One region of the Mesobacillus sp. S13 genome, then DNA from elsewhere that is predicted to be linked to it. Evidence: predicted binding sites of a transcription regulator. Region 1 holds the regulator's gene; the other holds the start of a gene.
What was found. The regulator LexA, encoded in region 1, represses DNA repair genes until DNA is damaged. The targets are predictions, from matches to a motif close to CGAACATATGTTCG.
Positions count from the first base shown of each region.

Region 2: LGO15_RS06545 (YhjD family protein) is a predicted target of LexA. The motif match lies at 2,283-2,296, and genes of this name have one in related genera.

Region 1 is NZ_CP084622.1:1,960,967-1,966,714, forward strand. Features, by position in the region: gene LGO15_RS09805 (ATP-dependent DNA helicase) at 1-1,861, shown strand, start outside; gene LGO15_RS09810 (hypothetical protein) at 1,902-2,105, opposite strand; gene lexA (transcriptional repressor LexA) at 2,277-2,900, opposite strand; gene LGO15_RS09820 (cell division suppressor protein YneA) at 3,055-3,369, shown strand; gene LGO15_RS09825 (YneB family resolvase-like protein) at 3,394-4,038, shown strand; gene LGO15_RS09830 (DUF896 domain-containing protein) at 4,115-4,348, shown strand; gene tkt (transketolase) at 4,703-5,748, shown strand, end outside.
Region 2 is NZ_CP084622.1:1,293,542-1,299,289, reverse strand. Features, by position in the region: gene LGO15_RS06550 (S9 family peptidase) at 95-2,077, opposite strand; gene LGO15_RS06545 (YhjD family protein) at 2,324-2,713, shown strand; gene LGO15_RS06540 (competence protein ComK) at 2,726-3,298, opposite strand; gene LGO15_RS06535 (IDEAL domain-containing protein) at 3,489-3,725, shown strand; gene LGO15_RS06530 (M48 family metallopeptidase) at 3,859-5,145, opposite strand; gene LGO15_RS06525 (aliphatic sulfonate ABC transporter substrate-binding protein) at 5,552-5,748, opposite strand, start outside.

The DNA.
Region 1 (5,748 bases):
TGGTGATGTCTTTTATGATATATTGCCTGAAAAAGGCTATGAACTGCGTGATGAACAGATTTATATGGCCTTCCAGGTGGAGCAGGCCTTTAAGAATAAAGGGATTGTTTTCGCAGAAGCGGGTGTAGGAACCGGTAAAACATTCGTCTATCTTATTTATGCCATTCTATACGCAAGATACATGGGAAAGCCAGCGATTGTCTCCTGTTCAGATGAGACGCTGATCGAGCAGCTCGTTAAAGAAGGCGGCGATATTGAGAAACTTGAAAAGGCGCTGGGACTGAAGGTCGATGTCCGTCTGGCAAAGGCAAGAGAGCAGTATGTTTGTGTAAAGAAGCTTGATGATCTATCAAATACATCAAGCGACAAGGAAATCCTTGATGTCCATGACCGGCTTCCGGATTTCATCTTTGATGAAGGAATTTCAATGAATGCTTTTTCTCGCTATGGAGACCGAAAGGAATACCCATGGGTCACGAATGAAAAATGGTCATCAATGGCTTGGGACCCGCTTCAGCAATGCTCTACATGCAGCTGGCGCCATCGCTGCGGCCAAACCTTGAACCGTGATTATTACCGCCATGCAGGGGATTTGATCATTTGTTCGCATGATTTTTATATGGAGCATGTATGGACGAAAGAATCCCGTAAACGGGAAGGGCAGATGCCTTTGCTTCCAGATGCTAGTACGGTGATTTTTGATGAGGGCCATTTGCTTGAATTCGCAGCGCAAAAGGGATTAACATACAGATTCAACTCACAAACCTTGACCACTGTCCTGACGGGGTATATGCACCAGGACGTCCGAGAGGAGTCTCTTTATTTAATAGAAGATATCTTGGAGCTGCATGATGCATGGTTTGACCTTTTAGTTGAGAATTCATCTGCGGTAGAAGGTTCAAATCGAAAAGAAGTTCCAATGCTCTCAAGTATCAGGAGAGCCGCAGAAACTCTGGAGAAAAAGGTTAGCGATTTAATGGACCAATTAGTTTTTGATGCAGAAATGTTCCTGATTGATGAGTACCATTTAAAAATCATGGAAGAATATCTTGAGTTTTTCGCATATGGTCTTTCAATTTTCTTGAAGAATGACGAAGGTATTTTCTGGCTTGAAGAAAATGAAGTGCAAACTTCACTCGTTATCATGCCACGACTGGTTGAGGATATATTGAAAAAAGAAGTATTTTCTCAAAACATCCCGTTCGTGTTTTCTTCTGCAACCCTGTCACAGGCTGGAGATTTCAGCTATATCGCGAATAGCCTGGGAATCGAGAAATACTCCTCATTTACTGTAGCGTCCCCATTTGATTACGAAGACCAAATGGAACTGGTCGCACATGTTGAGGACGATGAAATGAAGAAGTGGGAAAAGATAGGGGATGACCTAAGAAGCAGTAATGGCAGCTCGCTTATCTTATTCTCTACTATGCAGGAAATGGAACGATTCCGGGCTTGGACTGAAAAACAAAAGTGGAGCTTCCCTATTTTGTTTGAGGGTGACCGTGAAATCAGTGAAACGGTAAAGGAATTCCAGACTGACACTGTGACCGTTTTATGTTCCTACAATCTTTGGGAAGGACTGGATGTGCCAGGAGAGTCATTGATTCAGGTTATCATTTCTTCCTTGCCATTCCCGCCTCATGACCCGGTCTTCCAGGCGAAAAGAAAGCATGCACAAAATCCCGCTCAAGAGGTAGATCTTCCATATATGCTCCTTCGCCTAAGACAAGGGATGGGAAGGTTGATCAGAACGAATCAAGACAGCGGTACCGTGCATATTTGGATCACACAAAATCAAAAAACTGCACACATAGAAGAATTAAAAGGTGTATTGCCTGTTCAACAGATACACTGGAGATAGAAAAATCCCGAAAGGAAGAATCCTTTCGGGATTTTTTATGCTAGTTTCTGCAACCGCACTTCCTGTGGCGGCGGTCACGATCGTCATCCCGGTCATCCCGAGCACCAGCTACTAAATCCTCGATCAAACAACGGCGCACAGCACGGCAAAGGTCATCAAAATCAACAGTTGCCCTGACTCTGTCCCTGTCACGGTTAGGGTAAAATACACCTGCAACATCATTGTCATTACGATTGTATCCCATCAGAAACTCAACTCCTTTCCAACATGAAAGATACTTACACAATATCTTATGTGGAGAGGGACAAGTTGTTAGGGTTTGTACCTAGTTTTTTTATAAATGTGCTAGTTTAATAAATTAGCAGCTTAAAAGGTTCATAGATAATGAAAAAAGCAAGCGAAGACGCTTGCTTTTTTAATGCATATGGCGGTAGACACCGATAACCTTACCAAGAATGGATACATTACGAAGGATAATTGGATCCATAGTTGGGTTTTCCGGCTGCAGCCTGAAATAATCCTTTTCCTTAAAGAAGCGCTTTACTGTTGCTTCATCGTCCTCTGTCATCGCTACTACAATATCTCCATTATTAGCAGTCTTTTGCTGCTTGACAATCACATAGTCCCCATCAAGGATTCCCGCTTCGATCATACTGTCACCCATGATTTCAAGCATGAAAACCTGCTCATCATGCGGAACAAGGCGATCTGGGAGAGGGAAGTACTCTTCAACATTTTCAATGGCGGTAATCGGCATACCCGCTGTTACTTTACCAACAACAGGAACATTAACGACATTATACTTTGGAATACGTGCATCATCTTCTATTTCGAGAATTTCTATTGCACGCGGCTTAGTAGGATCGCGTCGAATCAAGCCTTTGCTCTCAAGTCTGGCAAGGTGTCCATGGACAGTGGAGCTAGAGGCAAGTCCAACTGCTTCGCCTATTTCACGTACGGATGGCGGATACCCTTTTTTCTTGACTTCGCCTTTTATGAATTCAAATATATCTTGTTGCCGCTTAGATAACTTTGTCATATTCACGCACCTCGTATATTTTTCTTGTCCTAATTATACCATGTCTTTTCCACAGATACAAACATAAGTTCGAATTTTTGAGTTGACACAAAACAAACGTTCGATTTATAATGAAATCAATAAACCGAACATACATTCGTTAAGAGGTGTCGAAATGAAAAAACTATGGGAAAACTATTCATATGGAATGATCTTGCTTGCTGTCAGCTTAGTCTTCACATTCGTGGCTAAAGCTCAATTAAATAACGAAGAGGCTTACATAACTGTTACTATAGAAGAAGGACAAACATTATGGAAGATTGCTGAATCATTTGCCAACGAACACAATTTATCTGAAAATGAATTTGTAAGCTGGGTAGAAAAAGAAAATGGAATTGTCGGTGAAATGGTCTATCCGGGTGACGAGCTGGTAATCCCTGTTGTGGCTGAACAGATTGAACCTACTCAGATTGCCGGAGCAGGAAAGTAGATTGGAACAGAATAAGGTGACAACATGAAAGCAATCATTTATTGCCGTGTAAGTACAACGAAGGAAACACAGGAAACTTCTCTTGCCAGGCAGGAAGAAGAGCTGCTTCGACTGGCAGGCAGTTATGGCTTTGAAGTAGCCAGTATCATTAAAGAACAGGCCAGCGGTTATGATCTTGAAAGAGAAGGGATGCTTGAGCTGCTGGAATTGATTAAGGATAAAAATATAGGGGCACTGCTGATCCAGGATGAAACGAGACTTGGAAGAGGAAATGCAAAAGTTGCGATCCTACATTGTATCCTTAAAGAAAATGTGAAATTATATAGTGTCTCGCATAGTGGGGAGCTGCAACTTTCAGAATCAGATTCCATGGTGCTCCAAATTGTCAGTATGGTCGAAGAGTATCAAAGGAAAATCCATAACATTAAAATCAAGAGGGGCATGAAGCGGGCGATTGAACACGGATACAAACCCCAGCGCAATCTAAAGAACCAGGGTGATCATTCGGGACGGGAACGAAAAGAGATGCCGATTGAGGAAATAGTCAGGCTGCGCAATAATGGGCTGACCTTTGCGGAGATCGCTGCTACTCTAAGGGGATTCGGATATAATGTATCCAAAGCAACAGTAAACCGAAGATATCTTGAGTACATAGAAGCAGACGAATAAAAGCTCTATTCTTGTAAAATCTCAATAATTTTAGTAAGATGACATTTGACGTAATTTTTTACAAAGGAGCTTTACAATGCTATCAAGTGATAAAATTGCTAGAATCAATGAACTGGCAAGGAAAGCAAAATCATCTAAGTTGACAGAAGAAGAAGCAAAAGAACAAACGAAGCTTCGAGCAGAATATTTACAGTCTTTCCGGTCTTCTATGCTTAATACACTTAAAGGTGTTACCATAGTGGATCCAGAAGGCAATGATGTTACACCTGAAAAACTTAAAGACGAAAAAGCGAAGAACAAGCTTCATTAAATATATGCAGATTTGGAATACATGCCGAATGTATTCCATTTTTATTTTGCTTATTTTCTTATTACAATAGAAAAAATGAAAAAAGGGCGTTACCTGCTCGTTTCATCTACTGATTTAATGGAAATTAGACTAAGTAGGATAGAGAATGCGATGTCTTCAATCTGTAAAAGCGTACCTTAGCATCTGTTTTTTTAAATTGAAGAGCCATGCATTTTACATATCATTTGCGATATTGTGTCAAAATATATAACAATACGGCCATTTCTGTCTCTTTCAGGCACAATTTGTTGTATAATGATTGCTCTCGCTATAATATTAAGAATGTAGCTAGTACCTATAGAAAGGATGTATATTATGTTTAAAGAAATTGATATGCTTTCAATTGATTCCATTCGTACCTTATCAATTGATGCAATTGAAAAGGCTAATTCCGGCCACCCTGGCATGCCGATGGGGGCTGCTCCGATGGCTTACACACTGTGGACTCGTTACATGAACATTAACCCTAAAAACCCAGAATGGTTCAACCGCGACCGCTTTGTATTATCTGCTGGGCATGGTTCCATGCTGTTATACAGCTTGCTGCATCTTGCAGGATATGACTTAACGATGGATGATATTAAGCAGTTCCGCCAGTGGGGAAGCAAGACTCCAGGTCATCCTGAGTTCGGCCACACTGCCGGTGTAGACGCAACAACCGGACCACTTGGACAGGGGGTTGCTATGGCAGTCGGTATGGCAATGGCTGAGCGCCATCTTGCAGCTGTCTACAACAAGGATAACTATAATCTCGTTGATCACTATACATACACCATTTGCGGTGACGGCGATCTAATGGAAGGTGTATCTGCTGAAGCAGCATCTCTTGCAGCCCATCTGAAATTAGGCAAAATGATCGTTCTTTATGATTCAAACGATATTTCTCTGGATGGCGACCTTGATAAGTCGTTCTCAGAAAGTGTTGAAGGTCGTTTCAAAGCTTATGGCTGGCAATATGTCCGAGTTGAAGATGGTAACAACCTTGAGGAAATCGCTAAAGCGATCGAGGAAGCGAAATCAGATTCAGATCGTCCAACAATGATTGAAGTGAAGACGGTCATTGGATATGGTTCACCTAACCTTTCAGGTAAGTCAGATGTACATGGTGCTCCACTTGGTGCAGATGAATTGAAGCTTACAAAGGAAGCTTATAAGTGGACTTTTGAAGAAGACTTCCATGTGCCAAGCGAAGTATATGATCACTTCAAACAGCAAATCGCTGATAAAGGTGAACAGACAGAACAAGCTTGGAACGAACTTTTTGCAAAATATAAGAGTGAATATCCTGAACTGGGAGCCCAACTCGAAAAAGCGATGAAGGGTGAGTTACTAGAAGGATGGGATAAAGACATTCCAGTATA
Region 2 (5,748 bases), 670 kb from region 1:
ACTATTTTCCTTCTTTACCTATAACCTTAAACTTCTCTGGAGAAATTTTCAAAAAAAATAAACCCACGGCAGTGCTTGCCGCGGGTAAGGCTTTTTAAAGATGGCTATTGAACCAATCAACAATCGAGGCCAGCCTGCTCAGGCGCAGATTAGGCTTGCCGCTTCTTGAAAGCTCATGGTTAGACTCAGGGAACCGGATGAACTTTGTTTCCTTCCCCTGTCTTTTCAGGGCGATGAAAAGCTGCTCTGCCTGTTCAATCGGGCAGCGATAGTCCTTTTCGCTATGAAGAATCAATAATGGTGTATTGATTTCATCCACATATGCGATAGGAGAATGCTTCCATAATGTTTCCAAATCGCTGAGATCAGCCTGGATCTGCCACTCTGTAAAATAGTAGCCGATGTCACTGACACCATAAAAGCTGATCCAGTTCGAGATCGAACGCTGAGTGACGGCAGCTTTGAACCTGTCAGTATGCCCGACAATCCAGTTTGTCATGAATCCGCCATAGCTCCCGCCGGTCACGCCCAATCGTTCCTTGTCAATGAAATCGCAATGTTCCAGTGCGTAATCCACAGCGTCCATCACATCCTGATAGTCTCCGCCGCCATAGTCGCCGCGAACAGCATTGACGAATTGCTGGCCATAGCCATGGCTGCCGCGCGGATTGATATAAAGGACTGCATAGCCCTCAGCCGCCAGGACCTGGAATTCATTGAAATATGAGTTGGCATACATGGCATGCGGTCCCCCGTGAATTTCAAGAATCAACGGATATTTCTTTCCTTCTTCATATCCAGCAGGCTTCATGATCCAGCCATGAAGCGGGGTACCGTCACTTGCATCGAAAGAAATTTGCTCAGGCTTCGATAAAGTGACTGACTCCAATAGCTTTTCGTTCACGGAGGTCAGCTGTTTCATCTCACCAGTTGTGACTTCAAGCTGGAACAATTCTCCCGGCAGCACTGGATTGCTGATAGCTGCAATGACTCTCTGTTTTTTACGGTCAAGAGTATAGCCATACACATGCTGCTGGTCAAGAAGAGCCGGATACACTTCGCCATCAAGATTCGCAAAATATATCACAGTGTTTCCCTGGTCGGTAGCAAGGAAATAAAGGCTTCTGCCATCTTCTCCCCAGATCAATCCAGGACTATGAGTTCCCTGCTGGAAGTCTGCTGCAACAGCGTCGCCAACAAGAATATCCATGTTCTCCGTCACGCATTGGTTGCTTCCAGTCTGGAGGTCCTTTACCCAAAGCTGGGTCAGCGTTGCATTCTCATACTCTCGCTCATGCCCCGTATAGCCAAGGTACTTTCCATCAGGTGAAAATACAGCGTTCCCGAAGTAGCCTGTACCATTCGTCAGCTTCGTCTTATTACCTGTATCAATGTCCATCAGCCACAAATCACTTTTGAATGAAAAATCGCGTTCAGAAGACTCATCAGCACTTAATACAAGGCTTTTGCCATCAGGAGACCAGCATTGCAGATGGTAGTCCACTTCACCTTTTGCTACTGCTTCTGCCTTTCCGTCTGCAAGATTCACAATGATAGTCGTTTTATACTTGCCGTCCCAAAAACCAACTGCGTCTGATTTATATTTCATTTCCTCAGCCACGAATGGTTCCAGCTTTTTGTCGTCCTTCTTTTCTTCTGCTTTTTCATGCAAATTCTCGTCAGGCTTCAAGGATACGGAACAGGCAATCCTGGATCCATCCGGAGACCAGACTGGACCATTTGCTCCATTCCTGAAGTCTGTAGCCTGCTTCGCTTCCCCGCCTGCAGCATCGAGAACAAAAATCTGGTTCTTGCCGCTGCGGTTTGAAACGAAAGCCAGTTTCAATCCATCTGGTGACCATCTTGGGGAATGGTTGCGGTATTCCCCATAAGTCCATTGCTTCGGTTCTCCGCCTTCTTCAATGTCAATTATGTATAAATTAGAGGCATAATCATTCTTGCTCTCCAGCATCTCCGTCTGAACAAACACACACTTCGTTCCATCAGGAGAAAACTGAGGGTCAGTAACGGACTTTAATTCAAATAAATCCTCTGCTTTAATAAATCTTTTTTCCATCTCGGGAGCCATCCTTCCAAAGTTAAATTATTCTCTTTATATTTCGATAATAGAAATAAATCTCCTGCTTTTATCAATATCTTTTTCAGAAAAAAGCCGACTTCACACCATTACTGCAATTTTCCTTTTGTTTTGGAGAAGATGATAGAAAGGAGAAATTTTTTTACCCTCTTGAAATCCTCTTCAAAATCCGGTACGATAATTACGAACAAATGTTCTTATTTTATGTTGAAGGGACAGAATAAAATGACAAGGATTCCTGAAAAAGACCGCGATATTATGGAGCAGGCCATCTATTTGCCGATGGTACTGGTCGTGCTCAATCGGGATCTTTCTGTCGTCGAAAATAGCCCATTTAAATTAAAAAAGCCTTATTTGGAACTAATTGAAGAAACAATGAAAGAAGTCCAGAAAGAGCTCTCCATTGTAAAAAACTACCTCAAAAAGAATAACCTTAAGGTTGAAGAAGTAAAACGGGATGACGCCTTCACCATGTTCCTCTTCATCTACAAAGGCTACGAAGAACAGCATAACTACTTCAATCCCCGAATCCGCAACAAAGTCCAGGAACTAATGGTCCACTACCTTTTCAAACGATTCAAAAAAGTGACAGCAGAACAAAAAGAATCCGGCTGATAACCGGATTCTTCAGTCTTTATATGCCTCACTGACGAGATTCCCATACCCCTGCGAGTCACTGTACTTCGGGCCATGCAGCAGATATAGTGCTTTACGTTCTGTTTCTTTCATCCGCTGCAAAAATTTGGTGCGAAGCAGGGATGTCCTCAGCAGCTGGTTTTCAAATGAATGATGGGATACCGGAAGAATCAGGGTTTTCTTATTCCTGAAGGTAACCTGTGTACTGTGGGCATCCACCTTCTTATGGAATAACACATGCTCGTGCGAAACCCAAATGCAATCCTGTTTTGTAGGTGAGCTTGTTGGCATGAAATAAATGGAGCTTATAGGGTCGATGATGATGGGGGTTTTATGGGTGATCCCGGTAAGCTGTTTCGTTCCCTCTTTCCTGCCTTCGTAGCTGCTTCCAAAATATTTACAGCTTTTTTTGACGACATCTATTGGTCTGAATGGGGATAAATACTCCTCCTCCAGCTCGATCACCCTGGAGTAAATCCTGCTGCCGTATTCTTCAGGAATAATTATCATGGTAAAAGGATTTATTTCGTACTCTTCTACTAAGTTCTTTGTACTTCCTGTCATTCCTTCACCTCCTAATATACCTCATACCCTATTTTACCATAAGTGTTGAAATTTTCTTTAATTACATAAAAAGTTCTATTTTTAGCCACATTTAATGTCTGAATATAAATTTTCTAAAAATTATAAAAATTTAGTTGATTATCTTTTCAATACTCCATATAATATAAAAAAGGTCTAAGAGGTGAGGTCAGTGAAAGAAAAATCGTATTCTGAAACCATGAAGGCCAGCGTGATGAAACGCATTAAAGCCAAGGAATCTTTTGTTCTGGACCTGTATGTTGACATGTTAATTTCCGAAATCCAGCTGAATACCAAGAAAGAAAAATTGATGACGAAAATTGATAAAGCAATCGATGAACGAGACAAAATCCTGTTTTTAACCTTGACGGAAGAATTGAAAGATCTCAACAAACAATTCGGTACTTGATGAGTGATATCCCCTATATAGGGGATATTTTATTATTGCGAAATAAGGCTGCTTGCTTTTGTTGAATGTAAAAACAGGCATCTCAAATCAAAGAAAGCCCTCATTTTTCGAGGGCTTTTTTGATGGGCTTTGCTTAATATTCATCTTCCTGTTCATTTCTCTTCTTCACTTCATAATCTTCAAGTCTGGAAATCCGTTCCAGCATGGTTGGATGTCCGTAGCGGAAAACTTTTACCAGCCATGGGGGATTGACCTGGCTCAGTCCTGCCTTCGTCAGTTCCTGGAAGGCAGTTATCGCTGCATCAGTATTGTCCGTCATTTCGATCGCATACCGGTCCGCCCTTGTTTCCTGGTAGCGGGATACAAGATTCGAAACCGGGCTTGAGGCAAACATGATCATCGAGAGGAACATTAGGAATAGCGGGAACGACCGTAAGTCGCCCGGATGCTCCAGCTTGAATTCCCTTCCCCATCGCTTGATTGCCCAATTCATCAGTCTTGCAACGAAGTACAGGCCGAATAAAGAAAGGACCAAGTAGCCGGCAATTCCGATATATAAATGTTTCTCCACATAATGGGCCATTTCATGTGCCATTATGAACAAAATTTGGTCATCGTTCAATCTGTTCAATGTCGTATCCCAGAGAACGATCCTTGAATTGGACCCAATTGCCGTCACATAGGCATTCAGGGCATTAGTTTTATCAGCCATATCCACTTCAAATACATGGTCAGCCGGAATATTGGCCTCCCCCGCAATTTCCAGGATTTTAGACTCCAGCTCTTTATTTTTCAGCGGAGAAAAATCATTGTACAGCGGATCAATCACTACCGGCTGCAGGAACATGATGAACAAAGTGAAAGGAACGGATAGCATCCAGGCAAACAGCCACCAGAATCTCTTGAACTTGTTCATCAGCCAGTATAGGACGATGACAATCACGAACATCATGGCATAATTGATCCAGAAATCAATCAATTCATCCTTCATCCAGGAAGCAAAAGACTGAGTGGAGATATTATATGTCTTCGATAGCGTGTAACTAATGTAACTTAGCGGGAAAGTCGCAATATAAGCAAAGAATGAAAGCCAAATCACATAAATCGCCTTCTGGCCATACTTATTCTTCGCCGTCTCTTCTCCCCATTTCTTAAAAGCTTTTGAAAGCCCGAGCAGCAAAATCAGAAAGTATAACAGCCACTCGAAGGGTGTGGACAGAAAGAACAATAAGTTCCTGATTTTCGAGTATTCCTCGCTCAGCATTAACTCTCTTCCGTTCAAGAATGTGGCTGGGTCAGCTCTCGAACCCTCAAACTCAAATGGAAGATTGCTATCTGCAAAGTAAAATAAATACCAGTATACCGCGAAACCATAGAGCACATAGGCGACCACACCGTAAAAACCCATCTTTCTCGCCATAGCTTCTCCCCCTTTACGTACAACCATATCTATAACTATTTTAATCCTTTGTCCCAAAAATAGAACAAGTTATTGTTGAGAGGGGGAAATGGAAGGAGGCCTATGTATCCGAAAGCCCCGTTCGCAAATCTATTTCAGGCATATGCTCCTCCAAAAATTGAACGGCACCCTTATACGGATGGACAGCCCTGCATAAGGGCTCCTTTCGTTTTGAACGGCTCCCTTGTATGGCTGGACTGCCTTGCATAAGGGTGTCTTCCGCTTTGAACGGCACCCTTATAGAGCAGGATTGCCTTGCATAAGGGTGTCTTTAGACTCGATCGTCACCCTCATTAATCCGTTTAATCTGCAGTTAGCCTTTAAACACCAAAAAGAGTACCAGGAAAAACTCCTGGTACTCTTTTTATTAGTTTAGAAAACTATCGTCAATCAATGTTTTAAAGTCTGGTTTGTCTTTAAGGAATTTCAAAGCATAAGATGAATCCGAGAAGTCCTGGATCGCCTGTGCGTCTACTTCATATGTGAAGCCGATGCGGCCCCATGCAAGTTCAACTACATCTTTTTCGAGCTCCTGACCAGTTGTTTCTTTAATGTCTTTAATCG